DNA from 2 places in the Streptomyces sp. NPDC089919 genome. Region 2 is predicted to be linked to the other one. Evidence: riboswitches for the same ligand, from Rfam matches in the RefSeq annotation. Region 2 holds a riboswitch; the other holds the start of a gene.
What was found. Region 2 has a riboswitch for glycine ahead of gcvP (aminomethyl-transferring glycine dehydrogenase). Riboswitches for the same ligand answer to the same signal wherever they lie in the genome.
Positions count from the first base shown of each region.

Region 1: it holds a riboswitch for glycine, as region 2 does, so the genes downstream of both, gcvT (glycine cleavage system aminomethyltransferase GcvT) here and gcvP (aminomethyl-transferring glycine dehydrogenase) in region 2, are expected to answer to the same signal.

Region 1 covers NZ_JBFBGK010000056.1:42,856-50,114, forward strand. Annotated here, with positions in the region: gene AB0O40_RS22210 (L-serine ammonia-lyase) at 1-1,089, opposite strand, end outside; gene AB0O40_RS22215 (APC family permease) at 1,214-2,875, opposite strand; gene glyA (serine hydroxymethyltransferase) at 3,056-4,312, opposite strand; gene gcvH (glycine cleavage system protein GcvH) at 4,336-4,713, opposite strand; gene gcvT (glycine cleavage system aminomethyltransferase GcvT) at 4,805-5,920, opposite strand; glycine riboswitch at 6,102-6,210, opposite strand; partial or broken gene AB0O40_RS22235 (AAA family ATPase) at 6,435-7,013, shown strand.
Region 2 covers NZ_JBFBGK010000003.1:522-21,691, reverse strand. Annotated here, with positions in the region: gene AB0O40_RS02050 (PadR family transcriptional regulator) at 1-3, opposite strand, end outside; gene AB0O40_RS02045 (SDR family oxidoreductase) at 189-911, shown strand; gene AB0O40_RS02040 (PhzF family phenazine biosynthesis protein) at 1,090-1,911, shown strand; gene AB0O40_RS02035 (type II CAAX endopeptidase family protein) at 1,916-2,719, opposite strand; gene AB0O40_RS02030 (substrate-binding and VWA domain-containing protein) at 2,875-4,656, shown strand; gene AB0O40_RS02025 (glutamate--cysteine ligase) at 4,634-6,181, opposite strand; gene AB0O40_RS02020 (hypothetical protein) at 6,684-7,280, shown strand; gene AB0O40_RS02015 (DUF5999 family protein) at 7,573-7,779, shown strand; gene gcvP (aminomethyl-transferring glycine dehydrogenase) at 7,904-10,789, opposite strand; glycine riboswitch at 10,980-11,078, opposite strand; gene AB0O40_RS02005 (PRC-barrel domain-containing protein) at 11,193-11,576, shown strand; gene AB0O40_RS02000 (DNA polymerase IV) at 11,486-12,964, opposite strand; gene AB0O40_RS01995 (MerR family transcriptional regulator) at 13,041-13,673, opposite strand; gene AB0O40_RS01990 (bifunctional nuclease family protein) at 13,860-14,333, opposite strand; gene AB0O40_RS01985 (MerR family transcriptional regulator) at 14,387-15,130, opposite strand; gene AB0O40_RS01980 (FHA domain-containing protein) at 15,177-16,109, opposite strand; gene AB0O40_RS01975 (DUF881 domain-containing protein) at 16,192-16,980, opposite strand; gene AB0O40_RS01970 (small basic family protein) at 16,986-17,318, opposite strand; gene AB0O40_RS01965 (DUF881 domain-containing protein) at 17,315-18,211, opposite strand; gene AB0O40_RS01960 (mannose-1-phosphate guanyltransferase) at 18,299-20,794, opposite strand; gene AB0O40_RS01955 (CDP-alcohol phosphatidyltransferase family protein) at 20,890-21,170, opposite strand, start outside.

The DNA of each region.
Region 1 (7,259 bases), on a different contig from region 2:
CACCTCGGCCAGCGCGCCGGCCGCCATCGAGCAGGCCGAGCCGACCTCGCCCTGGCAGCCGACCTCGGCGCCGGAGATGGAGGCGTTCTCCTTGAAGAGCATGCCGATCGCGCCCGCGGCCAGCAGGAAGCGCACCACGCCGTCCTCGTCCGCGCCCGGGACGAAGTTCATGTAGTAGTGCAGGACGGCCGGCAGCACGCCCGCGGCGCCGTTGGTGGGGGCCGTCACGACCCGGCCGCCGGCGGCGTTCTCCTCGTTGACCGCCATGGCGTAGATGGTGGTCCACTCCGAGCGGTGCATCATCGGGTCGCCCTCGGTGCGCAGCTGGCGCGCCGTGGAGGCGGCCCGGCGCTTGACCCGCAGGCCGCCGGGGAGGATGCCCTCGCGGGACATGCCCCGGTTGACGCAGGACTGCATGACCCGCCAGATCTCCAGCAGACCGGCCCGGATCTCGTCCTCGGTGCGCCAGGCCTTCTCGTTCTCCAGCATCAGCGAGGAGATCGACAGGCCGGTCTCCTTGGCCAGCCGCAGCATCTCGTCACCGGAGCGGAAGGGGTACTTCAGCACGGTGTCGTCGAGCTTGATCCGGTCCTCGCCGACCGCGTCCTCGTCGACGACGAAGCCGCCGCCGACCGAGTAGTAGGTCTTCTCCAGCAGCGGGGCCCCGGCCTCGTCGTAGGCGAAGAGGGTCATGCCGTTGGCGTGGTACGGCAGCGAGCGGCGGCGGTGCAGGATCAGCTGGTTCGGCTCGTCGAAGGCGATCTCGTGGACGTCCCCTATCTCGGCGCCCAGCAGGCGCAGCCTGCCGCTCTGCCGGATCCGCTCGACCTCGTCGTCCGCGGACTCGACGTCGACGGTGCGCGGGGAGTGGCCCTCCAGGCCCAGCAGGACGGCCTTGGGGGTGCCGTGGCCGTGCCCGGTCGCGCCGAGGGAGCCGTAGAGCTCGGCCCGCACGGACGCGGTCTGGGCGAGCACGCCGTCCTTCTTCAGCCGGTTCACGAACATGCGTGCGGCGCGCATCGGGCCCACCGTGTGGGAGGAGGACGGACCGATGCCGATGGAGAAGAGGTCGAACACGGAGATGGCCACGGAGTCGGACTCCTTTGTCTGCTCGTGGAGGGGCAGGAGATGGGGATGTGTGCGGATTTTGTCCGACAGACGAGCCTAACCCGCTCAGGTGAACGGTTCGCCTGCCGGACCGGTACTTATGGGGTCATGCGTGGGACAGCTCACGTTCCCGGTCGGCAGTCTGGGCCTCCGTGGTGGAGTCCGCCTCGCCGTCGAGTACGGGGTCCGGGCCCGGGAGCCCGGCGAGGTGGGCCTTGACTCCGGCCCGGACGGCCCAGTGGTAGACACCGAGCGCCATGGCCGCGACCAGGGCGATGTCCAGGCCGCCCGGGATGCGGCCGGTGCCGCCGAAGTCGGTGCCGCCCAGCCAGGAGAGCAGGGACAGCGCGCCGAGGAAGCAGACGATCCACCAGGCCGGGGCGAACTGCCCGGCCAGGTCCCGCTCCCCCTTGCGGCGCAGGACCAGGGCGGCCACCGGCGCCGCCACCAGGGTCAGGGCCGTGACGATGCCGGTGTTGGGCCACTTCGACCAGTACAGCGCACAGGCGGCGAAGACGAAGGTCAGCGGGCACAGCACGGAGGCCATCGGCAGCCGGAACGGCCGGGGCAGGTCCGGCTTGGTGCGGCGGAAGACGCCCACCGCGACCGGGCCGATCAGGTACGAGATGACCATGGCGGCCGAGATGATCGGCGCCAGGGTCTTCCAGCTGTGGCCCACGGTGACCAGCAGCAGCACCGAGAAGCCGAGGTTCAGCCACATCGCCGGGCGGGCGGTGCCGTAGACCGGGTGGGTCTGCTGGAGCTTCTTGGGGAAGAAGCCGGTCTCGGCGAGGTTCTGGACCATGTACGCGGCCGAGGCCACGTTGGCGATGTTGGAGCCGGCGGGCGAGATGAAGGCGCCGAACTGGAGCATCACCACCACCCAGTGGATCATCAGGAGCTGGGCCAGCTCGGCGAACGGCGAGTTGAAGTTGATCCCGCTCCAGCCGCCGGCCTGGGCCAGCTGCTCCGGCGGGACGGCGCCCAGGAAGGCGGTCTGCAGCGCCAGGTAGATCACCAGGCCCAGGGAGAGCGCGCCGACCAGGGCGATCGGGATGGCCCGGCCGGGGTTCTTGGCGGCGCCGCCCAGGTTGACCACGGCCTGGAAGCCGTTGAACGCGAAGACCACGCCCGAGGTGGTGACGGCGGTCAGGACGGCGGTCCAGCCGTTGGGCGCGAAGCCGCCGTGGGCGGAGAAGTTCTCGGTGTGGAAGCCGGAGGCGATCAGGGCGGCCACCGCGAGGACCGGGATGGCGAACTTGACCAGGGTCAGCAGCGAGTTGATCTTGGCCAGGAGCTGTACCGACCAGTAGCACGAGAGCCACAGCAGCACGGTCAGCACCAGCGCCACGGCCATGCCGAAGGCGGTCAGCTGGTGGCTGCCCGCGTCCACCAGGCCCTTCGCCCAGCCGAAGCTCCACGAGGACATGTACTGCGTCGCCGCGATCGACTCGATCGGGATCAGCGAGGCCACCGCGATCCAGACGGCCCAGCCGGTGATGAAGCCGAGCACCGGACCGTGCGAGATCGAGCCGTACCGGGCCATGCCGCCCGGGATCGGGTAGGCCGCGCCCACCTCCGCGTAGGACATGGCGATCATGCCGATGAAGACCGCGCCGATCACCCAGGCGGCCAGCGCCGCCGGGCCGGCCACCTGGGCCGCGGTGCCGGCGCCGAAGAGCCAGCCGGAGCCGAAGATGGAACCGATGCCGATCATGACCAGCGCGAAGAGACTGAGTCCCTTCCGGTTCGCCGCACTCATGTCCATGAGGGTGCCTGCCTGTCGTCCTTGACGGGGGGATGCCTTATGTCGAGCCTATTTACGAATATTTGGCGCAATCAGAGGCATCAGGGCCCACCGCCTGGGACGTTGGTCATGAGAAAGGCCCGGCCTGTGGGAACCGCAGGCCGGGCCCTGCTCGTACGCCGTACGGAGCGGCGGACCGCCTTACAGCGAGGGGTACAGCGGGTGCTTCGCGGCCAGCGCGGAGACCCGGCCCTTGAGGGCGTCGCTGTCGTACGCGGGCTTCAGCGCCTCGGCGATGATGTCCGCGACCTCGGTGAAGTCCTCGGCCTGGAAACCGCGGGTGGCCAGGGCCGGGGTACCGATCCGCAGGCCCGAGGTCACCATCGGCGGCCGCGGGTCGTTCGGGATGGCGTTCCGGTTGACCGTGATGCCGATCTCGTGGAGCCGGTCCTCGGCCTGCTGGCCGTCCAGCTCGGAGTTGCGCAGGTCCACCAGGACCAGGTGCACGTCGGTGCCGCCGGACAGCACGTCCACGCCCACGGCCTTGACGTCGTCCTGCACCAGGCGCTCGGCGATGGCCTTCGCGCCGGCCAGGGTGCGCTCCTGGCGCTCCTTGAACTCGGGCGAGGCGGCGACCTTGAAGGAGACCGCCTTGGCCGCGATCACGTGCTCCAGCGGGCCGCCCTGCTGACCGGGGAAGACCGCGGAGTTGATCTTCTTGGCCAGTTCCTGCGTCGACAGGATGACACCGCCGCGCGGACCGCCGAGGGTCTTGTGCGTGGTGGTGGTGACGACGTGGGCGTGCGGCACCGGGTTGGGGTGCAGGCCCGCGGCGACCAGGCCGGCGAAGTGCGCCATGTCGACCATCAGGTACGCGCCGACCTCGTCCGCGATGCGGCGGAAGGCGGCGAAGTCCAGCTGGCGCGGGTAGGCGGACCAGCCGGCGACGATCAGCTGCGGCTTGGACTCCTTGGCGAGGCGCTCGACCTCGGCCATGTCGACCTGGCCCGACTCGTCGACGTGGTACGGGACCACGTTGTAGAGCTTGCCGGAGAAGTTGATCTTCATGCCGTGGGTCAGGTGACCGCCGTGGGCCAGGTTCAGGCCCATGATCGTGTCGCCCGGCTTGAGCAGCGCGAACATCGCGGCGGCGTTGGCCTGCGCGCCCGAGTGGGGCTGCACGTTGGCGGCCTCGGCGCCGAAGAGCGCCTTGATGCGGTCGATCGCGATCTGCTCGACCACGTCGACGTGCTCGCAGCCGCCGTAGTAACGGCGGCCCGGGTAGCCCTCGGCGTACTTGTTGGTGAGGACCGAGCCCTGGGCCTCCATGACCGCGACCGGAGCGAAGTTCTCCGAGGCGATCATCTCGAGGGTGGACTGCTGACGGTGGAGCTCGGCGTCGACGGCGGCGGCGACGTCCGGGTCCAGCTCGTGAAGGGGAGTGTTCAGAAGCGACATCGGGATCCCTCGGTGTGGTCCGGTCAGCCCTTGGTGAGGGCGGCGTACTCGTCGGCGGTCAGCAGGTCGGCCTCGCCCGTGATCTTCACCTTGAAGAGCCAGCCGCCCTCGAAGGGGGCGGTGTTGACCAGGGCCGGGTCGTCCACGACGTCCTGGTTGGCCTCGACGACCTCGCCGTCGACGGGGGCGAACAGGTCGCTGACCGACTTGGTCGACTCCAGCTCGCCACAGGACTCGCCCGCGGTGATGGTGGCCCCGACCTCGGGCAGCTGGGCGTAGACGACGTCACCGAGCGCGTTGGCCGCGAACTCGGTGATGCCGACGGTGGCGACGCCGTCCGCGTCGACCTCCGAGACCCACTCGTGTTCCTTGGTGTAGCGAAGCTGCTGGGGGTTGCTCATGGCCTGATTCTCCTGGATGCGGGGGAGTGCTGATGAACGGGTGTCTTGGAGGGTGAGACGAAGGAGGTGGCGGGATCCCGGTGCGGGATCGTCACTTCTGCCGCTTGTAGAACGGCAGGGCCACGACCTCGTACGCCTCATGCGTACCGCGGATGTCGACGCCGACACCGGAGGTGCCGGGCGCGGCGTGCGCCGCGTCGACGTACGCCATGGCGATCGGCTTGCCCAGCGTCGGGGACGGGGCACCCGAGGTGACCTCGCCGATGACCTGGCCGTCGGCGACCACCGGGAAGCCGGCGCGCGGGACCCGGCGGCCCTCCGCGATCAGGCCGACCAGCTTGCGCGGCGGGTTGCCGGCGGCGCGCTCGGCGGCGGCCTCGAGGGCGGCGCGGCCCACGAAGTCGCCCTCCTTCTCGAACTTCACGACCCGGCCCAGACCCGCGTCGAAGGGCGTCAGGGCGGTGGTCAGCTCGTGGCCGTACAGCGGCATGCCGGCCTCCAGGCGCAGCGTGTCGCGGCAGGACAGGCCGGCCGGGACCAGGCCGGCGCCCTCGCCGGCCTTGGTCAGCGCCTCCCACAGCTCCACCGCGTGCTCGGGCTTCACGAAGAGCTCGAAGCCGTCCTCGCCCGTGTAGCCGGTACGGGCGATCAGGGCCGGGACGCCCGCGACGGTGCCGGGCAGGCCCGCGTAGTACTTGAGGTTGTCCAGGTCGGCGTCCGTCAGGGACTTCACGATCGCGGGGGACTCGGGGCCCTGCACCGCGATCAGCGCGTAGGCGTCCCGGTCGTCGCGAACCTCGGCGTCGAAGCCGGCCGCGCGCTCGGTGAGGGCGTCCAGCACGACCTGGGCGTTGGAGGCGTTGGCGACGACCATGTACTCGGTCTCGCCGAGGCGGTAGACGATCAGGTCGTCGAGGATGCCGCCGTCCTCCTGGCAGATGTGCGTGTAGCGGGCGCGGCCGACGCCGACGGTGGAGATGTTGCCGACCAGCGCGTAGTCGAGGAGCTTGACGGCCTCGGCGCCGGTGACGGTGATCTCGCCCATGTGGGAGAGGTCGAACAGGCCGGCCTTCGTGCGGACGGCGGTGTGCTCGTCCCGCTCGCTGGCGTAGCGCAGCGGCATGTCCCAGCCCGCGAAGTCGGTCATCGTGGCACCGAGGGCACGGTGCACGGCGTCGAGGGCGGTCAGACGGGGGGTGTTCGACATAGGGGTGGCTCCCAGGGCAGGCCGCGTCAAAAGATGAGGACGGTTCCTCCCCATCTGTCATCGGAACCTGAGAGGTTCGTCACGACCGCAGGCGCGTACGAAGCTACGCGTCGCGGGGGTGACTTGCACCTTGGGTGGGGTCCGGTGGGCGATGCCGGTCGGACCCGCTTTTCAGATGTGCCTCGCCCGCGCGGTAACTGGGCCTGAGAGATTCAAGGGAGGGTCTTGCTCCTTCGGCGCCCGGTGCGGCCTGCCGGTGGCAGGGCCCGGAACTCTCCCGCGCGGATTCAAGCGGCCTGTATGGAGTTGGCGCGCACATCATTGCACGCGTCCGGCGGGAACGGGGGGCCGGGCCCCGGGGCAAATCTCCGGGTGGGGGCGGGGGACGGGGCGGGGCGGCAGCCGGCTCCGCGGGAACCGTACCCCTCGCATTACCGTCTCTTTACACTTAGTGGGCATGGGTCCGGTTGACCCTTCCCCCAGCTGCCGCTGGGAGGGGCCCTCAGGGGAGGCGATCGCTGTGCGGATCTTCGGAGCGGTGACGGTGCCGGACGGGGCGGCCCTGGCCGTGCCGGTCCAGCCGGACCGGCGCAGCGCGGCGCCGGCCGCGGCGGCCCCGGCCGGCCGGGTGCGGGACCTGCGGGGGCTGGGCGCCGCCGGGCCCCGGCGGCTGGAGTTCGCGGCCGGGGACCTCGTGGTGGTCTCCGGGCTGCCGGGCAGCGGCAAGAGCACCCTGATGAAGCGGGCCGTGACCGGCCCGGCCATCGACTCCCAGGACGTCCGCGAGCGGTGGGAGGCCCGGCTGCCGGGGCGGCTGCCGTACGGCCTGTACCGGCCGGCGGTCCGGGTGGCGCACTACGCCGGCCTGTGGGCGGCACTGCGGTCGGGGCGCAGCGTGGTGGTCCACGACTGCGGTACCCAGGCCTGGGTGCGCCGGCTGCTCGGACGGGCCGCGCGGCGGCGGGGGCGGTCGCTGCACCTGCTGCTGCTGGACGCGAGTGCGGGGGAGGCGCTGTCGGGCCAGGCGGCGCGGGGCCGCGGCGTGAGCGCCTACGCCTTCACCCGCCACCGGCGCGCCGTCGCCGCCCTGCTGGCGGCCGCGGAATCCGCCGCCCCGCCCGCGCCTGAGTCGGCTCGCCCGCTTGCCGCCGAGTCGGCTCGCCCGTCTGCGACGGGGTCCGCCCGCTTGCCTGCGGCGGAGTCCGCTCGCCCGCGTGCGGCGGGGTCCGTCCGCCTGCCTGCCGCCGAGTCCGCCCGCTCGCTGGCTGCGGGGTCCGCCCGCCCGCTTGCCTGCGCCACCGTCACCCTGCTCGACCGCCCCGCCGCCGCCCGCCTGACC
Region 2 (21,170 bases):
CATGACAGCGCTCCTTTCGGTGAGAGTATTCGCAACTCAGTCGCGATGGCTCAACGATATATCGGAACCGATCGCTTGGCAAACAACCAGGTCGATGGGCGAATGGCGGCCGCCCGAAGCGCGCGCCGGGCCGTGCGGTGATCTGCTGGGAGGCGACAGGACCGAGAGCTGCGGGAGGGACCGCCCCCATGACCAAGCCCCTGATCGTCATCACCGGTGCCAGCTCGGGCATCGGCGCCGAGACCGCCCGCCTCTTCGCCGCCGAGGGGCACCCCCTGCTGCTCCTCGCCCGCCGCCTGGAGCTGCTGGAGGAGCTGGGCCTGCCGGACGCGCTCTGCCGCAAGGTGGACGTCACCGACCGCGACGCCGTCGCGGCGGCCGTGCGCGAGGCGCAGGAGCGCCACGGGCCCGCCGACGCGATCGTCAACAACGCCGGGGCCATGCTCCTGGGCCGGGTCGCCGACCAGCCGGTGGACGAGTGGGACCGGATGATCGACCTGAACATCAAGGGCGTGCTCTACGGCATCCGCGCCGTGCTGCCCGGCATGCTGGCCCGCGGCGCCGGCACCGTGATCAACATCAGCTCCGTCGCCGGCCGCAAGACCTTCCCCAACCACACGGCGTACGTGGCCACGAAGTTCGCCGTGCACGCCCTGTCGGAGAACCTCCGCGAGGAGGTCGCCGCCTCGGGCGTCCGGGTGGTCACCATCGCCCCCGGCGCCGTGGAGACCGAACTCCTCTCCCACACCTCCGACGAGCGGATCAAGAGCGACTACCGGGCCTGGAAGGAGTCCGCCGGCGGCGCCCTGGCCCCCCGGGCGGTGGCCGAGGCCGTCGCGTACGCCTACCGTCAGCCCCCCGAGGTCACCATCCGGGAGATCGTCCTCGCCGCCACCGGACAGGAGTCCTGACCGCCGGCCGGCATCCGGCACCGCGCCGGCGGGCCGCCCCGCGGGACGATCGGCCCGCCGCCACCGCCCCCTCGCCCCGGGCCACGGCAGGCCTTAGGTCCCCGGCTGCCCGGATCCCAGGCCAGAGTCCCCCGATTGGCCTTGTCGTCCGGGCCCTGCGGCCCCGTACGTTCAAAGCATGCGCATCCGAATCGTCGACGCCTTCACCGACCGGCCCTTCTCGGGCAACCCCGCCGCCGTCCTGGTCCTGGACCAGGACGCCTTCCCCGCCGACGGCTGGCTCCAGCAGGTGGCCCGCGAGATGAACCTCTCCGAGACCGCCTTCACCCACCCGCTGCCCCCCGGCGGCGACGCGGACTGGGCGCTGCGCTGGTTCACCCCCGCCGCCGAGGTCGACATGTGCGGCCACGCCACCCTCGCCACCGCCCACGTCCTGGCCACAACCGGCCGGGCCACCGGCACCGTCCGGTTCACCGCCCGCTGCGGCGTCCTGACCACCGAGGCCGCCGGCGAGGGCCGCTACACCCTCGACTTCCCCACCTCCGAGCTGACCCCGGTCGCCGAACCGCCGGAGCTGGCCGCCGCACTCGGCAGCCCGGTGCACTCGGTCCACGACACCGCCGCGCACATCGGCGACCTGGTCGTGGAGCTGCCCGACGAGCGCGCGGTACGCGAGCTGCGCCCGGACCTCGCTGCGCTGCGCGCGTACGCCAAGCGCGGGATCATCGTCACCGCCCGCGCCGAAGACCCCTCCCGCGGCTACGACTTCGCCTCCCGCGGCTTCTTCCCGGCCGTCGGCATCGAGGAGGACCCGGTCACCGGCAGCGCGCACACCGCCCTCGCTCCCTTCTGGGCCGCCCGGCTGGGCCGCACCGACCTCACCGGCCTCCAGGGCGGGGCCCGTCAGGGCCTGGTCCGGGTCTCCCTCCAGGGCGAGCGCACCCTCCTGACCGGCGACGCGGTCACCGTGCTGGACGGCGAACTGCTGACGGCGCCGTAGCGGGTCAGCGGGTGGGCAGCCAGCCGACGTGCCCGGCGAGCAGCGCGTACCCGACGAAGGCGACGACGTCGAGCAGCGCGTGCGCCGCCACCAGCGGGCCCACCCGCCCCCACCGGCGGTACAGCAGCACGAACACCACGCCCATCACCATGTTGCCGATGAACCCGCCGACGCCCTGGTACAGGTGGTACGAACCGCGCAGCACGGAGCTGGCGACCAGCGCACCGGCCGGGCTCCAGCCGAGCTGACCGAGCCGGCGCAGCAGGTACCCGACCACGATCACCTCCTCCAGCACGGCGTTCTGCAGCGCGGAGAGGATCAGGACCGGGAACTTCCACCACACGTGCGGCAGCGCCTCGGGCACCACCGTCAGGTTGAAGCCGCCGGCCCGGGCCGCCAGGTAGAAGGCCAGCCCGGCGCTGCCGATGCCGGCCGCCACCAGGGCGCCCCGCCCCAGGTCCTGCCACGGCCGGGTGCGGTCGAGGCCGAGGGCCCGCAGCCCGGGTGCGCCCTCGCGGGTCAGCAGGTGGGCCACCAGCAGGACGGGGACCAGCGCGGAGGCGATCCCGAACAGCTGCCAGGCCAGGTCCAGCCAGGGCCGCCCCGGCGCGTGCGAGGCGTTGAGGGTGGCGGCCTGGTCCTTGAGCCCGCCCGGTCTGGTCACCGAGCCGATGAAGCTGATCAGTGCGGACACCCCGCTCGCACCCAGCGACAGGGCCAGCACCAGCAGGGTCTCCGACCTGAGAATGCCCCGCTCAGGTGCCGTTTCACGCAAAGATCCGTCCACCGCTCCCGTCTCCGCCCGCACATTGACTCCGATTCAGCAATCCCGTTCCATCCGCAACTCCGCCCCGCTAAGGTCTCGCCACGCGTACGAAGATCGCCGTGCGCGGCGGGGAGGGCTGCCCTCCCCATACTGCCTGCCCGGCATCTCATCGGGGTTCATGGAGGGGCACGACCAGCATGGGACGTCACAGCCTGCCCGACACCCGGCCCCGTGGCGAGGACCCGCCCGGCGGGACGGACCGGGGCCGCGCCACCCGCCGCACCGTGGTGATCGGCACCGCGCTCGCGCTGGCCGCCGGGACGGTGGCGGTGGCCGCCGCCCAGGGCGCCCTGCCCTTCGCCGCCGACTCCTGCGCGGACCGGGCGGTCCGCCTGCGGGTGGTGGCCAGCCCCGACATCGCGCCGGTGGTCCGGGAGGCCGCCGACCGGGCGCGCGAGCGGCACCTGACCTCCGACGGCCGCTGCCTGGCGGTCCGGGTCACCGCCCGCGACAGCCACGCCGTCGCCCTGGAACTGGGCGCGGGCCGGCGGACCCCGGACTACGACGTGTGGATACCGGACTCCGGGGCCTGGGTGGAGCGCACCCGGCTGCAGCCGGAGTCCACCGCGGTCGCCCCCGTCGCGGGCATCGCGGCCTCCCCCGTCGTGCTGGCCGCCACACCCGCCGCCGCGAGCGGGCTGGGCTGGCCGAAGAAGCAGTACGGCTGGGGCGAGCTGGCCGCGGCCGCGGTGGGCGGCGGGGAACTGCGGACGGGCGCCGCCGACCCGACCGCCAGCGCGGCCACCCTGCTCGCCCTGGGCCGCATCTCCGCCTCGGCGGCCGCGCTGGGCCCGGACGGCGACGTGGTCGCGGCCGGCGCGGCCAAGCTCCTCTCCCAGCGGATCAGCGAGAGCGACGCCCTGCTGCCGCAGACGCTGCCCCGCGACGGATCGCAGGCGGAGCGCGCCGACCCGCGGCGCAACCAGGCGGTGATCCTCTCCGAGCAGGCCGCGGCCGCCCACAACACCGCCCACCGCGACGCGCACCTGTCGCTCTTCTACCCGAAGGACGGCGCCCCGCTGCTCGACTACCCGTACACGCTGGTGGACGAGGCGCACCTGGACCTGGACGAGAACCGCGCGGTGATGCGCTTCCTGCAGCTCCTCGGCGACGAGGACGGCGGCCGGGCGCTGGCCCGGCACGGCTTCCGGGACCCGCACGCCGCCGCCTCGCCCGCGGTGGTGCGGGCGGCCGGCGGGGACCCGGCCCAGCCCGTGGGCGCCACCCTCGCGCAGCCGCCGACCGGCAAGGACCTCCAAGAGGCGCTGGCCATGTGGACCATCACCGTGCAGAGCGCCCGGCTGACCACGGTGGTCGACGCCTCGGGTTCCATGGCCGCGCCGGTACCGGGCCACGGCGACCGCTCCCGGATGGAGGTCACCCGCGGCTCACTGCTCCAGGGGCTGGCCACCTTCACCCCGGACGACGAGATCGGACTGTGGGAGTTCGCCACCCGGCTCGACGGCCCCCGGGACTACCGCCGGCTGGTCCCCACCCGGCGGCTCGGCGAGCAGGAGGACGACGGCTCCACCCAGCGGCAGCGCCTGGTCGCGGCCTTCGACGCGCTGACCCCCGAACCGGACGGCGCCACCGGCCTGTACGACACCGCCCTGGCCGCCTACCAGGAGGCCCGCGACTCCTACCGGTTCGGCAAGTTCAACGCCCTGGTGATCCTGACCGACGGGGTCAACGAGGACCCCGGCTCCCTCACCCGCGCCGCCCTGGTCAAGCGGCTCGAGGAACTGCGGGACCCCCAGCGGCCGGTACCGCTGATCGCGCTGGCGATCGGCCCGGACGCCGACCTCGGCGAGCTCGGGCCGATCGCGGCCGCGACCGGCGGGGGCGCCTACCGGGTCAACGACCCCACCCAGATCCACACGGTCATCCTCAAGGCCATCACGGCCGTCGGGCGGGGCTGACCCCGGCCGGGGCCGGCAGCTCCTCGTCGGGCAGCCCCAGCGGCCAGGTGTGCACGGGATCGCCCCGGTGGCTCAGCTCCGCGTACCGGCGGGTCAGCGCGGCGAGCGCGGCCTCCCGGCGCATCCCCGCCGAGCGGGCCCGGTGGTACGTCTCCACCTGCCAGGTCGCGCCGTTGGCCCGGCGGCGGCAGCGCTCCTCGATGATGCCGAGGTAGTGGTCCCGGTCGGCCGGTTCGATGCCCCAGGCGTCCAGGCCGTCCGCCGCCATCGGCAGCAGCTCGTCGAGGACCAGCTGCGCGGCGGGCACCGCGGCCAGGCCCCCGCCCCGACCGCGCCGGGGCCAGCGCAGCCGGGCGTCGATGCCGTACCGGCAGGCCGCGTCGAAGTTGGCCTCCGCCTCCGCGAAGGGCATCCGGGTCCACACCGGACGCGGCTCCTCGGCCAGGGTGCGCACCAACCCGTAGTAGAAGGCGGCGTTGGCGACCACGTCGGCGACGGTGGGGCCGGCCGGCAGCACCCGGTTCTCCACGCGCAGGTGCGGCATGCCGTCGGCGACCCCGTACACCGGCCGGTTCCAGCGGTAGACCGTGCCGTTGTGCAGCACCATCTCCTGGAGCCGCGGCACCCCGCCCTCGGCCAGCACCCGCAGCGGCTCCTCCTCGTCGCAGATGGGCAGCAGGGCCGGGAAGAAGCGGACGTTCTCCTCGAAGAGCTCGTACGCCGACTCCACCCACCGCTCGCCGAACCAGGTGCGCGGCCGCACCCCCTGGGCCTGCAGCTCGGGCGGCCGGGTGTCGGTGGCCTGGGTGAACAGCGGCGGCCGGGACTCCCGCCACAGTTCGCGGCCGAAGAGGAAGGGGGAGTTGGCGCCCACCGCGATCTGGGCCGCGGTGACGCACTGCGCGGCGTTCCAGACGGCCGCGAACCGGGCCGGGGTGACCTGGAGGTGCAGCTGCACCGAGGTGCAGGCGGCCTCCGGCACGATCGAGGTGGAGGTGCAGGCCAGCCGCTCGACCCCCTCGATGTCCAGGGTGAAGTCCTCTCCCCGGGCCGTGATGATCTGCTCGTTCAGCAGCGAGTACCGGTCCACGTCGGAGAGGTTCGCCGCGACCGCGTCGGCATGGGCGATGGTCGGCAGAATTCCGATCATCACCACTCCGGCGTCGACCTCCGCGGCCATCCGGTGGGCATACCCGAGTCCGGTGCCGAGCTCTTCGGCGAGCCGGTCGAAAACACGCCCTTCCAACCGGTGCGGGACGACGTTCACTTCCAGGTTGAACATGCCGAGTTCGGTCTGGAAATCCGGACTCGCTATTCGGTCCAGCACTTGTGCATTCATCATGCGCGGCAGTCCGTCGGAACCCGCGAGGTTCAGCTCGATCTCCAGCCCCATCAGATTCTTCGGGCGATCGAACCTCTTCTCCGCCAGAAGCCGCTCCAGTCCCTCGAGGCACTCGTGAAGCTTCCTCCGATACCGTTGCCGATCGGACAGGTCGAATCCGCCTGCCACGACCTTCTCCCCCATCGAAGCGTCCCTCCTCGAGTGGCCCGCCCCGGGCCCGGGGCGGACTGTACGGTCGATGATGCCCCGGGGCGGTGATCGATAACGCCGGGGGCGGACGGCTGGCGGACAGCGCGCGCCGGTTTGGCCGAAGCAGCGCTTCGGCACGTTCTCCGGGCACATGACAAAAATCCACGGCACCGCGCACATTTCCTTTGCCCGTGCCGATTCCGGCGAACGGCGCTTTCCAGCCGAGCGGTCGTCCGGTAACCTCCGAGCTCAGCGAGACTTATGCGCGAGCGAGCGGCACGGAATCCCACACGGCGGGACCGGTAAGCGCCTTGCCGGCAATAGCCAGGAGAGGTACCCGAAACACCGCGTGAACACGTGTCGTATAAACTCCGCAAACGAGGCAGAGAGTTGGCGCCCGGCCATTGCCCCACAGCCCCCCTCTGGCCCCAGAATGCGACAGCGCCGTCCCCGCACCTGCCCCGCACCTCCCCTCCCACGTGAGAGGCGACCCACTATGCCGCTGCATGTTTCCACGGCCCCCGCGCCCGCCCTGCGCAGCGTTCTCGCGGCACTCGGTTCCGCCACGGCCGTCCAGGCGCACACCCCCGCCCTGCGCGCCCTCCAAGGACCGCTGACCCCCGAACTCCCGCTCCCGGTGCACGTCCTGGACCGGCTCGGACTCTCCGAGCCCGCGGCCGCCGGCCGCCCGCCGCGCACCCGGCTCACCGGCTGGCGGTTCCTGATCCGCAGCGGCGAGCGGTACGTGGCCGCGGCCGACACCATGCTGACCCCGGACGGCTGGGCCTTCTCCCACTTCTTCGAGGGCCCCTACGTCGCCGCCACCGAACGCGCCCTGCACCAGGCGGAATCCGCCGGCGCGCACTACCAGCCGCGACTGCTCTCGGTGCCGGAGCTGTACATGATCACGCTGTGGCTGCACCGCGCCGCCGGGGCCGACCCGGCGTCCGGCCTGCCGGCCCCCGCGGACCTGCTGGTGCCGTTGGCCCCCGCGCCGCCCGGGATCGCTGCCTACCGCCCGCACCCGGTGTCCGAGCTGCTGCCCGTCCTCACTCATCGCCTCGCACCCCCCGTCCTGGCCACTCCTGCCTGATCCGGGTACGCCATACGGACTAGCCCGCCGGGACCACGCGCGAACCACCTGAACCGACCGGGGAGTTGGCTGAACCGCCCGCAAGGGTGATGCGTCATCAATCAGTGGGGACAGCTGCCGGGAAATCCCTGCGGAGCGACCGCCGTGGGGCAACACTGGGGTCCTGCTCCCGCTTTTGCGGGAAGACCCCTTCTACTGGGGAACTGACCGACCGATTGACGGGGGGGCGGCCATGAACACCGATTCGAGCCGCAGGACGACACTCACCACTCCGCAGCGAAAGAACGCATCCATGTGCCAGCACCAGCCAGCCTGCCCTTCAGCCGACTCCGCCGACCGGGAGGCGGCCCGGCTCCTGGCGCACCACCCCGAGCAGGGCTGGAGCCTGCTGTGCAACGGCGTCCTCGTCTTCGAGGACACCGGTGAGCTGCTGCCGGACGGCCAGATCATCGCACCGCACCGCCCGCTGGCGGCCACCCAGGTCGCCCGGGCCGCCTGACCGGCACACCACCACGGGCGCGGCGACCCGGCAGGCCGCACCCGCAGCACGCCGAGGGGCCGGCCCGGAGAGGAATCTCCGGGCCGGCCCCTTACGTCGTCCACCGCCCGCCGGGCGGCAGCGGTCAGTTGTCGTACTCGTCCAGCGGCGGGCAGGAGCAGACCAGGTTGCGGTCGCCGAAGGCGCCGTCGATCCGGCGCACCGGCGGCCAGTACTTGTCCGCCGGGGAGACGCCGGCCGGGAAGACCGCCTCGTCACGGGTGTACGGGTGGTTCCACTCGCCGCCCAGCGCCGCCGCGGTGTGCGGGGCGTTGTGCAGCGGGTTGTCGTCGGCCGGCCACTCGCCGCCGGCGACCCGCTCGACCTCGCCGCGGATCGCGATCATCGCGTCGCAGAAGCGGTCCAGCTCGTACAGGTCCTCGGACTCGGTGGGCTCGATCATCAGCGTGCCGGCCACCGGGAAGGACATGGTCGGCGCGTGGAAGCCGTAGTCGATCAGGCGCTTGGCGATGTCGTCGACGCTGACGCCGGTCTCCTTCGAGAGCGGACGCAGGTCGATGATGCACTCGTGCGCGACCAGGTCGCCCGGGCCGGTGTAGAGCACCGGGTAGTGCGGCTCCAGGCGCTTGGCGATGTAGTTGGCGCCGAGCACCGCGACCTGGGTGGCGCGCTTGAGGCCCTCGCCGCCCATCAGCCGCACGTACGACCAGGAGATCGGCAGGATGCCGGCGGAGCCCCAGGGGGCGGCCGAGATCGGGCCGACACCGGTGGCCGGGCCGGCGGTGGGCTGCAGCGGGTGGTTCGGCAGGTACGGCGCGAGGTGCGCGCGGACGCCGACCGGGCCGACGCCCGGGCCGCCGCCGCCGTGCGGGATGCAGAAGGTCTTGTGCAGGTTCAGGTGCGAGACGTCGCCGCCGAAGTGACCCGGCTTGGCCAGGCCGACCAGGGCGTTCAGGTTGGCGCCGTCGACGTAGACCTGGCCGCCGGCCTCGTGCACCTGGGCGCAGATGTCGGCGACGTGCTCCTCGAACACACCGTGCGTGGACGGGTAGGTGATCATCAGTACCGCGAGCTCGTCGCGGTACTGCTCGATCTTGGCGCGCAGGTCGTCCGTGTCCACCTCGCCGTCGTCGGCGGTCTTGACCACGACCACCTTCATGCCGGCCATCACGGCGCTGGCGGCGTTGGTGCCGTGCGCGGAGGACGGGATCAGGCAGATGGTGCGCTGCTCGTCGCCGTTGGCGCGGTGGTAGGCGCGCACGGCCAGCAGGCCGGCCAGCTCGCCCTGGGAGCCGGCGTTGGGCTGGATCGAGACCTTGTCGTAGCCGGTGACCTCGCAGAGACGTTCCTCCAGCTCGTTGATGAGCGTGGCGTAGCCCTGGGCCTGGTCGATCGGCGCGAAGGGGTGCAGCTGGCCGAACTCGGGCCAGGTGACCGACTCCATCTCGGTGGTGGCGTTGAGCTTCATCGTGCAGGAGCCCAGCGGGATCATGCCCCGGTCCAGCGCGTAGTCGCGGTCCGCGAGCTTGCGCAGGTAGCGCAGCATCGCGGTCTCGGAGCGGTGCTGGTGGAAGACCGGGTGGGTCAGGTAGCCGTCGGTGCGCAGCAGCGCCTGCGGCAGGGCGTCGCCGGTGGCGGCGTCCAGCGCCTCGAGGTCGGCCTCGGCGCCGAAGGCGGCCCAGACCGCGGCCAGCTGCTCGCGGCCGGTGGTCTCGTCACAGGACATCGAGACGTGGTCGGCGTCGACGAGGTACAGGTTGACCCCGCCCTGGCGGGCGGCGGCGACGACCTCGGCGGCGCGGCCGGGGACGCGCGCGGTGAGGGTGTCGAAGTAGCTGCCGTGCACCAGCTCCACACCGGCCGCCGTCAGGCCCGCGGCCAGCAGGGTGGCGTAGCGGTGGGTGCGCTGGGCGATCTGGCGCAGGCCGTCCGGGCCGTGGTAGACGGCGTACATGCCGGCCATCACGGCCAGCAGCACCTGCGCGGTGCAGATGTTGCTGGTGGCCTTCTCGCGGCGGATGTGCTGCTCGCGGGTCTGCAGCGCCAGGCGGTAGGCCTTGTTGCCGTCCGCGTCCACGGACACGCCGACCAGGCGGCCGGGCAGCGAGCGGGCGTGCTTCTCCTGGACGGCCATGTAACCGGCGTGCGGGCCGCCGAAGCCCATCGGGACGCCGAAGCGCTGGGTGGTGCCGACGGCGATGTCCGCGCCGAGGGAGCCCGGCGAGGCCAGCAGGGTCAGGGCCAGCAGGTCGGCGGCGACGGTGACGATCGCACCCAGGCCGTGCGCCTGCTCGATGACCGGCTTGATGTCGCGGACCGCACCGGAGGCGCCCGGGTACTGGAGCAGCACGCCGAAGACGCCGCGCTCGGCGATCTCGGCCGGGATGCCCGCGGAGAGGTCGGCGACGACGACCTCGACACCGGTCGGCTCGGCGCGGGTCTCGATCACCGCGATGGTCTGCGGCAGCGCGTCGGCGTCGACGAGGAAGACCCCGCCCTTGACCTTGCCCACGCGGCGGGCCAGCGTCATGGCCTCGGCCGCGGCGGTGCCCTCGTCCAGGAGGGAGGCGCCGGAGGTCGGCAGCCCGGTCAGGTCGGCGACCACGGTCTGGAAGTTGATCAGCGCTTCCAGCCGGCCCTGGGAGATCTCCGGCTGGTACGGCGTGTACGCGGTGTACCAGGAGGGGTTCTCCATGACGTTGCGCAGGATCACCGGCGGGGTGAAGGTGCCGTAGTAGCCGAGGCCGATCATCGGCGCCAGCACCTCGTTGCGGGCGGCGAGGGAGCGGAGCTCGGCCAGCACCTCGGCCTCGGTGCGGGCACCGGGGAGGTTCAGCGCCTCGGCGCTCTTGATCACGTCCGGCACAGCGGCCGCCGTGAGCTCGTCGAGCGAGCCGTAGCCGACCTGGGCGAGCATCTTGGCCTGGGCCTCGGCGTCGGGGCCGATGTGGCGCTGCTCGAAGGGGATGCCGCGCTCCAGGTGGGAGAGCGGAAGACGACTGGCGGTCATGGGCGGAGGCCTCCTGGTCTGACGACCTGCGAGGGGTACCACGGCGCGGGCACCCGAACGGCCTCCCCCTCTGTCATCTCAACCTGAGAGCTTCACCGGCAGACCCCGAAGAGGGCATGCCGGCTTTCACCGTCGGTGAGGAGGGGTTCCGGCACACCGGTCCGACGCCCGCCCTGCTTTCCAGAGTGGCCTCATCCGTGCGGTACGTCTGCCTGAGAGATTCCGGGGAGGATTTGCTCCTTCGGCGCCTCCGGTGAACTGGATCGGAGGACTCTCCCGCGCGGGGTCAACAGCCGGAAACCAGACTACCAGCGAGGTTCCTGGGACCTCCCTCGAGTGGCCCCCTCTCCGAATATGCACTTTTGTAGTCTTTACGGAGGAGTTGCGACCAAATGGAGGGACCGTGCAGACCGACATCGATCCGCGCAGCCTGATCGGCCGCAAGGCGTTCGACCGCAATGGCACCAAGATCGGGACCGTGGACGAGGTGTACCTCGACGACGCCACGGGCGAGCCGGAATGGGCCGCCGTCCGCACCGGTCTCTTCAGCCGGGACGCCTTCGTCCCCCTGGAGCCCAGCGAGGTCGTGGGCGACACCCTGCGGGTGCCCTTCGAACGCTCCCTGATCAAGGACGCCCCCGACTTCGGCGTCGGCCGGCACCTCTCCCCCGAGCAGGAACTCCAGCTCTACCACCACTACGGACTGGACGTCTCACTGCCCGGCGAGGTCTCCGCCGCCGCCCCCGACCGCGACTTCGGCCGGCTCGCCGGCGACGACGGGGCCTGAGCCGGCCGCCCCGGATCCACCAGCGGCAGCGGGTCGGACGGCACCAGCTCCGGATCGTCGACCTTGAACGTACGCACCCGGCCCGGCTGCGCCGAGCCGGGCTCCTCGAACCGGACGGTCACCCGCCCCACCCCGCTGCCCTGCACCCAGCCCGCGCCGTACTCGCTGTGCCGGACGTCGCTGCCGGCCGGCCAGCGCCGCTCCGGCGCCGGCTCCTCCTCGGCCGCCGCCACCGGCCCCTCGGCCCCGCCCGGACCCGGCGCAAGGCCTTCCGGGGGCGCCCCCGGCTCCCCGGCCGCGCCCTCCGCCGAGGCCTCGGCGAACTGCGCGAACAGGTCCTCCTGGGTGTAGTCGGCCAGCCCGGAGACGCCCACCCCCAGCAGCCGCACCCCGCCGGTGGTGTCCACCGCGTCCAGCAGCCGCCCGGCCGCCTCCCGCACCACCGCAGGGTCGTCCGTGGGCCCCCGCAGCGTCTCGGAGCGGGTCAGCGTCGAGAAGTCGAACCGCCGCACCTTCAGCACGATGGTCCGCCCCGAGTGCCCCGAGCCGCGCAGCCGCTGCACGCACCGGTCCGCCAGCCGCTGGACCTCGTACCGGATCCGCACCCGGTCGTGCAGGTCCACGTCGAAGGTGTCCTCCACCGACACCGACTTCGCGTCCCGCTCCGCGACCACCGCGCGGTCGTCCCGGCCCAGCGCCATGCGGTACAGCGCGACCCCGTGCGCCCGGCCCAGCAGCCGCACCAGCTCGTCCTCGCCCGCCTCGGCCAGCTCCCCCACCGTGGTCATCCCGGCCCGCCGCAGGTGCTCCCCCGTGGCCGGCCCCACGCCCGGCAGGGTGCGCACCGGCATCGGTGCCAGCAGCTCCCGCTCGGTCCCCGGGGGTATCAGCACCAGCCCGTCCGGCTTGGCCTCCTCGGAGGCGATCTTGGCGAGCATCTTCGACCCGGCCAGCCCCACCGACCCGCTCAGCCCCGTCACCGCCCGGATGTCCGCCCGCAGCCGCTCCCCGGCCGCCCGCGCCCCGGCCTCGTCGAAGGCCACCCCGCCGGCCTCCAGGTCCACGAACGCCTCGTCCAGGCTCAGCGGCTCCACCAGCGGCGACAGCCCCCGCAACAGCTCCATGACCTGGTCGCTGACCGACCGGTAGAGGTGGAAGCGCGGGTAGAGGTACGCGCCGTTCGGGCACAGCCGCCGGGCCTGCGCCGTCGGCATCGCCGAATGCACCCCGAACCGCCGCGCCTCGTACGAGGCCGTGGCCACCACCCCGCGCGGCCCCAGCCCCCCGACGATCACCGGCTTCCCGCGCAGGCTGGGCTTGGACGCCTGCTCCGCGGCGGCGAAGAAGGCGTCCATGTCCAGATGCAGGATGGTCGGTGCGGCTCTCACGACGCTGATGCTGCCTCACGCCACTGACAACGCCCCGCAAGACCCTCCGGGGCGGCCCGGGGGCCGGCCCCGGGGCTCAGACCGCCCGGTTGCGGCGGCGGGCCAGCTCGTCGGCCGGGTTGTGGCCGACCAGGGTCTCGCCGGTGTCCACCCGCTCGCCGTGCAGCTGGGACAGGGCGTGCTCCACGTCCCGCCAGACCACGCCCACCGCGATCCCGAAGACGCCCTGACCGCCCTGGAGCAGTCCCACGACCTCGTCCGGGGAGGTGCACTCGTAGACGGTCGCGCCGTCGCTCATCAGCGTCATCCGGTCCAGGTCGGAGAAGCCCCGGGCGCGCAGGTGCTGGACGGCGGTGCGGATGTTCTGCAGCGCCACCCCGGTGTCCAGGAAGCGCTTGACGATCTTCAGGACGACGACGTCCCGGAAGCTGTAGAGCCGCTGGGTGCCCGATCCGTAGGCCGGACGCACGCTCGGCTCCACGAGCCCGGTCCGCGCCCAGTAGTCCAGCTGCCGGTACGTGATACCGGCCGCGGCACAGGCCGTCGGCCCCCGGTATCCGATCCCCTCCGACGCCGGGTCCTCGTTGACCACTGCGGGTTCCTGCCGGCGCGCGGAGCCCACCGCGCCGCCGTAGAGCGGGTACGGCCCGCTGTCCCCCGCACTCCGCGCGGGGGTGCCCCCGGTCGTACCGTCGCCGCTGATTCTCACGCCGACCCTCCGTCCTTGACCTGCCCAACTCGACGGTAGGCAGTCACCAGGGGTGCGTCAACGATCGCCACACTCGGCACGCCGAGTGATAATCACCCTGAGAGTGGTTTCGCGTACCTCTCCGCGGGAAAGGCTACTCGAATGCCTTGAGCAACCATGGAGCGCTTCTCAGCCGCTCCCGGCGCCTCAGCCGCTCCCCGTGCCGAAGTCCTCCGGGGAGATCTGGTCCAGGAACTCCCGGAACTTCTCCACCTCGTCCTCCTGCTCGTCCGGAATCGCGATGCCGGCGTCGTCCAGCACGCCGTCGCTGCCGTAGATCGGCGTCCCCGTGCGCAGCGCCAGCGCTATGGCGTCGGACGGCCGCGCGCTCACCTCCACGCCGCTGGCGAAGACGAGCTCCGCGTAGAAGACGCCCTCCCGCAGGTCCGTGATCCGGACCTCGCTCAGCTCCTCGCCCAAGGCGTCCAGGACGTCCTTGAAGAGGTCATGGGTCAGCGGCCGCGGCGGGGCCATGCCCTGCTGTGCGAAGGCGATCGCGGTCGCCTCTCCCGGACCGATCCAGATGGGAAGGTACCGGTCGCCTCCCACTTCACGCAGGAGCACGATCGGTTGGTTGGAGGGCATTTCCACCCGGACACCCACAACGTCGAGCTCGTTCACACAGCAACCCTAGGACCTGCCGTGCGGGTTTGGGTAGTCGGGCACCCCCCGGGTCAGTGCAGCCGCACCCCGAGGGCGCTCTCCACCAGGGCTCCGTGCAGCCGCACGGACAGCCCGGCGAGCTCTTTCATGGTCGCTTCGGCGTGCGCCCTGGTCTGCGGGTTGCGGTGCCGGCGCAACGGTGCCACCACCTGCTCCACCAGGCCCGCCTCCCGCTCCGCGGCCGCCTTCATGGCCCGCAGGTGCCGCGGCTCCACACCGAATCGGCCCAGGTCGGCCACGAGTTTGGCGACGGTCAGCGCCTCCGCCTCGAAACCGCCGTCGGCCGACTCGGCCAACAGGCCGTACGACTCCCACTCGGCGAGCTGGGCCTCGTCCACCTCGGCCGCCGCCAGCAGCTCCGCACGGCCGACCCTGGCCACCGTGGGCCGGTCCGCACCGCCGTCGATCACCCCGAGCACGGCATCGCCCTGCGGCGAGGGCGCGGGAATCCTGACCGGCTCGCCCCGGTCCGCGGCGTCCAGCTGCTCGCGGATCACCTTCAGCGGCAGGTAGTGGTCGCGCTGCAGCCGCAGGATGCGGGCCAGTCGCGTCACGTCGTCGGGGCTGAACTTGCGGTACCCGGACGGCGTGCGCCGGGGCTCGACAAGCCCCTCGGCCTCCAGGAACCGGATCTTCGAAATGGTCACTTCGGGAAACTCGTCCCGCAGCTGGTTGAGCACCGAACCGATGCTCAACAGCCGCCCGGCCGAGCCGGCGGTGCCGTTTCCGGCACCGCCCGTCGGTGTACGCAGCATGGACCTTCCCTGGGGGTCGCTCCCCCCGGACCCGTCCGGGGGAAGGTCAGATGCCTCGCTGGGACGCGTAGAAGACCAGCCGGTACTTGCCGATCTGCACCTCGTCACCGGCGGTGAGCACGACCGAGTCGATCGGCTCCCGGTTGACGTACGTGCCGTTCAGGCTGCCGACGTCCGAGACCGTGAAGCGGCCGTCCTGGCCCCTGCGGAACTCGACGTGCCGCCGGGAGACCGTGACGTCGTCCAGGAAGATGTCGCTCTGCGGGTGCCGTCCGGCCGTGGTCAGCTCGCCGTCCAGGAGGAAGCGGCTGCCCGAGTTCGGCCCGCGCCGCACGATCAGCAGGGCCGAGCCCGCCGGCAGGGCGTCCACCGCGGCCTGGGCCTCGGGAGACAGGGACGGCAGGGCGTGCTGGCCGGTCATCTCCGCCTCGTAGGCCTCCAGGCCCGAGATCGAGATGGTCGACGTGGTCTCCGAGGCACGCTCCGGCGTCAGACCCGGCCGCAGCGGTGCGCCGCAGTTCGAGCAGAAACGGCTGTCCTCGCCATTGCGGTGCCCGCACCTGCCGCACACCAACATGGACGGCTCCTCGCGCCGCGGCTGCCCCGCGGAGGCATGGGTGGCGTACGGATCGGGGGCAAACCCTCCACCCGCACTTGAGGTTGATGGTTCACCGAAACCTATGCGTCCGGACCCTGCCGGGTCAACGGACGACGCGCCCGGCGCGCCCGGAATGTCACCGGACCCCGCGACCTCGTCACGGAACAGCGGGCGATCGCCCTGCTGCTCCGCGTCACCGTGACGCGCGGCGCGGTGCTTGTTGCCGCTGTCCTCACGCGCCTTCTTGCCGAACAACTTCTCAAACAACTTCACGGGCGATTCCCCTTGACCGAAACAGACCCGCCCGTGGGGCAGGACGAACCCTGAATGCACACACCTGCCGACCCGGACATTCTCACAACGTCCGCAACCACCAGACAGTTTCCACCACGCACCACCCGATCGGTGCGCCGACCCCCCGCAAGCCTCCGCCCACGTGGGCCGCACCACACTGCGCCCCGCCTCACGACGATGACGACCGAGCGTAGTCAGGCTGCTTCGCCGCCCGCAAGGCGTCGACGACGATCTTCGCCGACTGCTCCACGGATGCGGTGGCCTGCTCCTTCTCCAGGGTCTGGATGACCCCTCCCGGGATGTTCAACGCCGGCTCCAGGTCCTGCGGCTTGCCGATGACCTTGAACTCATAAGGCTGTGTGATCTTCCGACCGTCGACGGAGATCCCGCCGTCCGCATCGGCGAAGTACGTGTCGGCGACCACCCGCACGCCGTTGACCTGGATCGCCTCGGCCCCGGCCGCCCGCAGCTCCTGGACCGCGTCCAGCAGCATGTCGGGCTCCACGAGGTGCTTGGCGTCACCGACCCGCAGCGTGATCCCGGGCCCCTCCGCCGCGACCGAGCCCGCCAGGATGCCCAGTTGGCGCTCCTTCTCCACGGTCTGCTTGCGGGCCTCCTCGGCCTGGTCCGAGCTGGTCTCCAGCTCCCGCTTCTGGTCGTCCAGCCGCTGCTTCTCGTCCTCCAGCCGCTTCGTCCGGCCGTCGAGTTCGTCGAGGATGCGGACCAGGTCCTCCTGACGGGCCCCGCGCAGCGCGTTCGAGTCGCTGTTGGACCGCACCTGGATGGCCAGCCCCAGCCCCAGCACGAACAGCAGCAGCGCCACGACCAGTTGCGCACGGGTCACCCGCGGCGGCCACAGCCCCGCGGCCAGCCGCTGCCGCCCGGTCTGCTGCTCCGGTGCCGGCGGCGGGACGGGCACGCCGTCCTCGGGCCCCTGCGGGGCGGTGTTCTCGCTCATCGGCCTCACGCCCGGAAGACGTGCCGGCGGATGGCCGCCGCGTTGGAGAAGATGCGGATGCCGAGCACGACCACCACACCCGTCGACAACTGGGCGCCCACGCCGAGCTTGTCACCGAGGAAGACGATCAGCGCGGCCACCACCACGTTCGACAGGAACGACACCACGAAGACCTTGTCCACGAAGATCCCGTCGAGCATCGCCCGCAGACCGCCGAACACCGCGTCCAGCGCGGCCACGACGGCGATCGGAAGGTAGGGCTCGACCACGGCCGGCACCTCGGGCCGGACCAGAAGTCCGACCACCACGCCCACCACGAGGCCCAGTACGGCGATCACGATGCACCCTTCTTCGGTTCTGCGGTACGTACGATCAGGCTCGACGCGGCCGGCAGCCGTACGTCGTCCTCCTTGGAGACGCTGAAGCGGATCCCGTAGTTCTCCTGCAACACGTGCAGGTACTGGCCGTCCACGCTGTCCTGGAAGTCCGTGCTCAGCCGGTTCTTGTCCCCCACCGCCAGCACCTCGTACGGGGGCACCAGCGGCCGGTTGTCGACCAGTATCGCGTCACCCGCCGCGCGGATCGCCGACAGCGAGGTCAGCCGCTGCCCGTTGATCGACACGGCCTCCGCCCCGGCCTGCCACAGGCCGTTGACGATCCGCTGCATGTCCCGGTCCCGGACCCGCCCGGTGTCCGAGAAGCCGCTGCTCTCCCGGGGACCCCCGCCACTCTGGTCCACGGCGCCCTTGGCGTCGTCCACCGTCAGCTTCAGGCCCGGACCGTGCACCTCGGTCGCCCCCGACAGCAGCGCGACCAGTTCGCCCTGGTCACCGCCGTGCTGCTTGAGCGCCTCCCGCTGCCGGCCGGCCACCTCGGCGCGCAGCCCCTCGATGTCCTTCTCCAGGCCGTCGGCCTTGGCCGTGGCCGCATCGACCCGGCTGATCAGCTCCTCGCGCTCCTTGGCGATCACCGGAGCCGATATCCGCGCCTGCGCGGCACCCAGGGTGACGACCATCGCGGCCAGCACCAGGCCGGCCGCCAGCCCGAGCTTCGCCTTCAGCGTCCGGGGCAGTCCCGTGGTGCCCTCGGCCGCCCGGCGGGCCGACGCCTCGGCGTATCCCTCGTCCAGGCTGTGGTCCATCACGTGCGTCAGCAGCGACATGGACGCGTCCGGACGCGAGGGCCCGGGGGCCGAGCTCCGGTGGGGGGGCGGCTGCGACATGCGGCACATCGTCGCACGTCGTACGCGCCGACACCGAATGCACCCGCAACGCGGGCCGGGACGGCACCCACCGCCGTCCCGGCCCGCCCGCGGCACCTACCGGCCGGCGCCCTCGACGACGGCCGACCACTCGTCCAGCAGCGCCTGCGCCGAGGCGTCGTCGGGCCCCTCGGCCCACAGGTGCGTCACGGCCTCCGCCGGGTCCGGCAGCACCAGCGCCCAGCGCCCGTCCGCCTCGACCACCCGGACACCGTCCGTCGTGTCCACCGTGCGCTGCCCGGCCGCCTCCACGACCCGGCGCATGACCAGGCCCTTCACCGCCCAGGGCGTGGCCAGGTCGCGCTTGAGGACATGGGCTCGCGGTATCCGCGCATCGATCTGGCTCACCGTGAGCTGCGTCCGCGCCACCAGACCGATCAGCCGCACGAAGGCCGCCGCCCCGTCGAAGACACTGCTGAACTCGGGCACGATCAGCCCGCCCCGCCCGTCACCGCCGAAGATGGTGGTCTCCGCCCGGCCCACCCGGGTCAGGTCGTCGGGCGAGGTGGTCGTCCACTCGACCTGCGTGCCGTGGTACGCCGCCACCTGCTCCGCGATGCGCGTGGTGGTCACCGGCAGCGCCACCTTGCCGCTGCGCCGCTCGGCCGCCACCAGGTCCAGCATCACCAGCAGCGCCCGGTCGTCCTCGATGATCCGGCCCCGCTCGTCGACCAGCGAGATCCGCTCGCCGACCGGGTCGAAGCGGACCCCGAACGCGGCCCGCGCCGAGGCGACCATCTCGCCCAGCCGCACCAGGCCCGAGCGCCGGGACTCGGCGGTCTCGGTGGGCCGCGCCTCGTCGAGACCCGGGTTGATCGTCAGCGCGTCCACCCCGAGCCGGCCCAGCAGGCTGGGCAGCACCAGGCCGGCGCTGCCGTTCGAGGCGTCGACCACGACCTTCAGCCCGGACTCCGCGATCCCCGTGATGTTCACCCGGCGCAGCAGCGACCCGGTGTACGAGTCGAAGACGCTGGAGGGGAACTGCAGGTCGCCGATCTCACCCGGGAACGCCCGCCGGTACTCCTGGCGCGCGTAGACCCGGTCCAGCTTGCGCTGCCCGGCCGCCGAGAGGTCCGCGCCCCGCTCGTCGAAGAACATGATGTCGACGGAGTCCGGCACCCCGGGACTGGTCCGGAGCATGATCCCGCCGGCGCTGCCGCGCGCGGTCTGTTGCCGGGCCACCGGCAGCGGGACGTTCTCCAGGTCGCGCACGTCGATCGCACTGGCCTGCAGCGCCGAGATCACGGCGCGCTTGAGGGCGCGCGCGCCGCGGGAGTGGTCGCGCGCCGTGGTGACGGTCGCCCCCTTCTTGAGCGTGGTCGCGTACGCCCCGGCCAGCCGCACCGCCAGCTCGGGGGTGATCTCCACGTTCAGGATCCCGGAGACGCCACGGGCTCCGAAGAGGTGCGCCTGGCCCCGGGACTCCCAGATGACGGAGGTGTTGACGAAGGCGCCGGCCTCGATCGTCTTGAAGGGGTAGACGCGGACGTTGCCCTGGATGATGGACTCCTCGCCCACCAGGCACTCGTCGCCGATGACGGCGCCGTCCTCGATCCGGGCGGCCCGCATGATGTCGGTGTTCTTGCCGATCACGCAGCCGCGCAGGTTGCTGTGCTGGCCGATGTACACGTTGTCGTGGACCACGGCCCGGTGCAGGAAGGCACCGCTCTTGACGACCACGTTGGAGCCGACGACCGTGTGCTCGCGGATCTCGACCCCGGCCTCGACCTTGGCGTAGTCGCCGATGTAGAGCGGGCCGCGCAGCACGGCGTCGGGGTGCACCTCGGCGCCCTCGGCGACCCAGACGCCCGGGGAGATCTCGAAGCCGTCCATCTCGACCTCGACCCGGCCCTCGAGCACGTCGGCCTGGGCCTTCACGTAGCTCTCGTGGGTGCCCACGTCCTCCCAGTAGCCCTCGGCCACGTAGCCGTAGATCGGCCGGCCTTCCTTCATGAGCTGCGGGAAGACGTCGCCGGACCAGTCCACCGGGACGTCGGGCTGGACGTAGTTGAAGACCTCGGGCTCCATGACGTAGATGCCGGTGTTCACGGTGTCCGAGAACACCTGGCCCCACGTCGGCTTCTCCAGGAAGCGCTCGACCTTGCCCTCTTCGTCGACGATGGTGATGCCGAATTCGAGGGGATTGGGCACCCGCGTCAGGCACACCGTGACCAGGGCGCCCTTTTCCTTGTGGAAGCGGATGAGGTCCGTCAGGTCGAAATCGGTGAGCGCGTCACCGGAGATCACCACGAACGCGTCGTCCTTGAGGGCTTCCTCGGCGTTCTTGACGCTGCCGGCGGTGCCGAGCGGCTTTTCTTCGTTGGCGTACGTGAGCTCCATGCCGAGCTCCTCGCCGTCACCGAAGTAGTTCTTGACCAGGGAAGCCAGGAACTGGACGGTGACCACGGTCTCGCTGAGCCCGTGGCGTTTGAGCAGCCTGAGCACGTGCTCCATGATCGGTCGGTTAGCCACCGGCAGGAGCGGCTTGGGCATGCTCGAGGTCATGGGGCGAAGGCGGGTGCCTTCGCCGCCGGCCATCACGACGGCCTTCATGTCGGAGCGGTCCTCCTTGAAGAGACGACGGTCCAGCCGATCAGACCCCACCCGGCCAGACGGCGCCTCGAGTCCTCGCTGACTTCGAGACGGGCTCAATCGGCCGTGGCGTCCGCCTTGACCAGGCGGCGGACCTGAACCACGTAAAGGATCCCTGCCCACCAATAGAGGGTTGTACCCCATCCGGCGAACGCCCATCCGAAAATGGACGCGGTCCACGCGAGCCATCCGCTGCCATCACTCAGGAGCAGCAACGGGAAGGCGTACATGAGGTTGAAGGTGGCCGCCTTCCCGAGGAAGTTCACCTGGGGCGGCGGATAGCCGTGGCGGCGCAGGATGAGCACCATCACGGCCAGCATCGCCTCGCGTGCGAAGA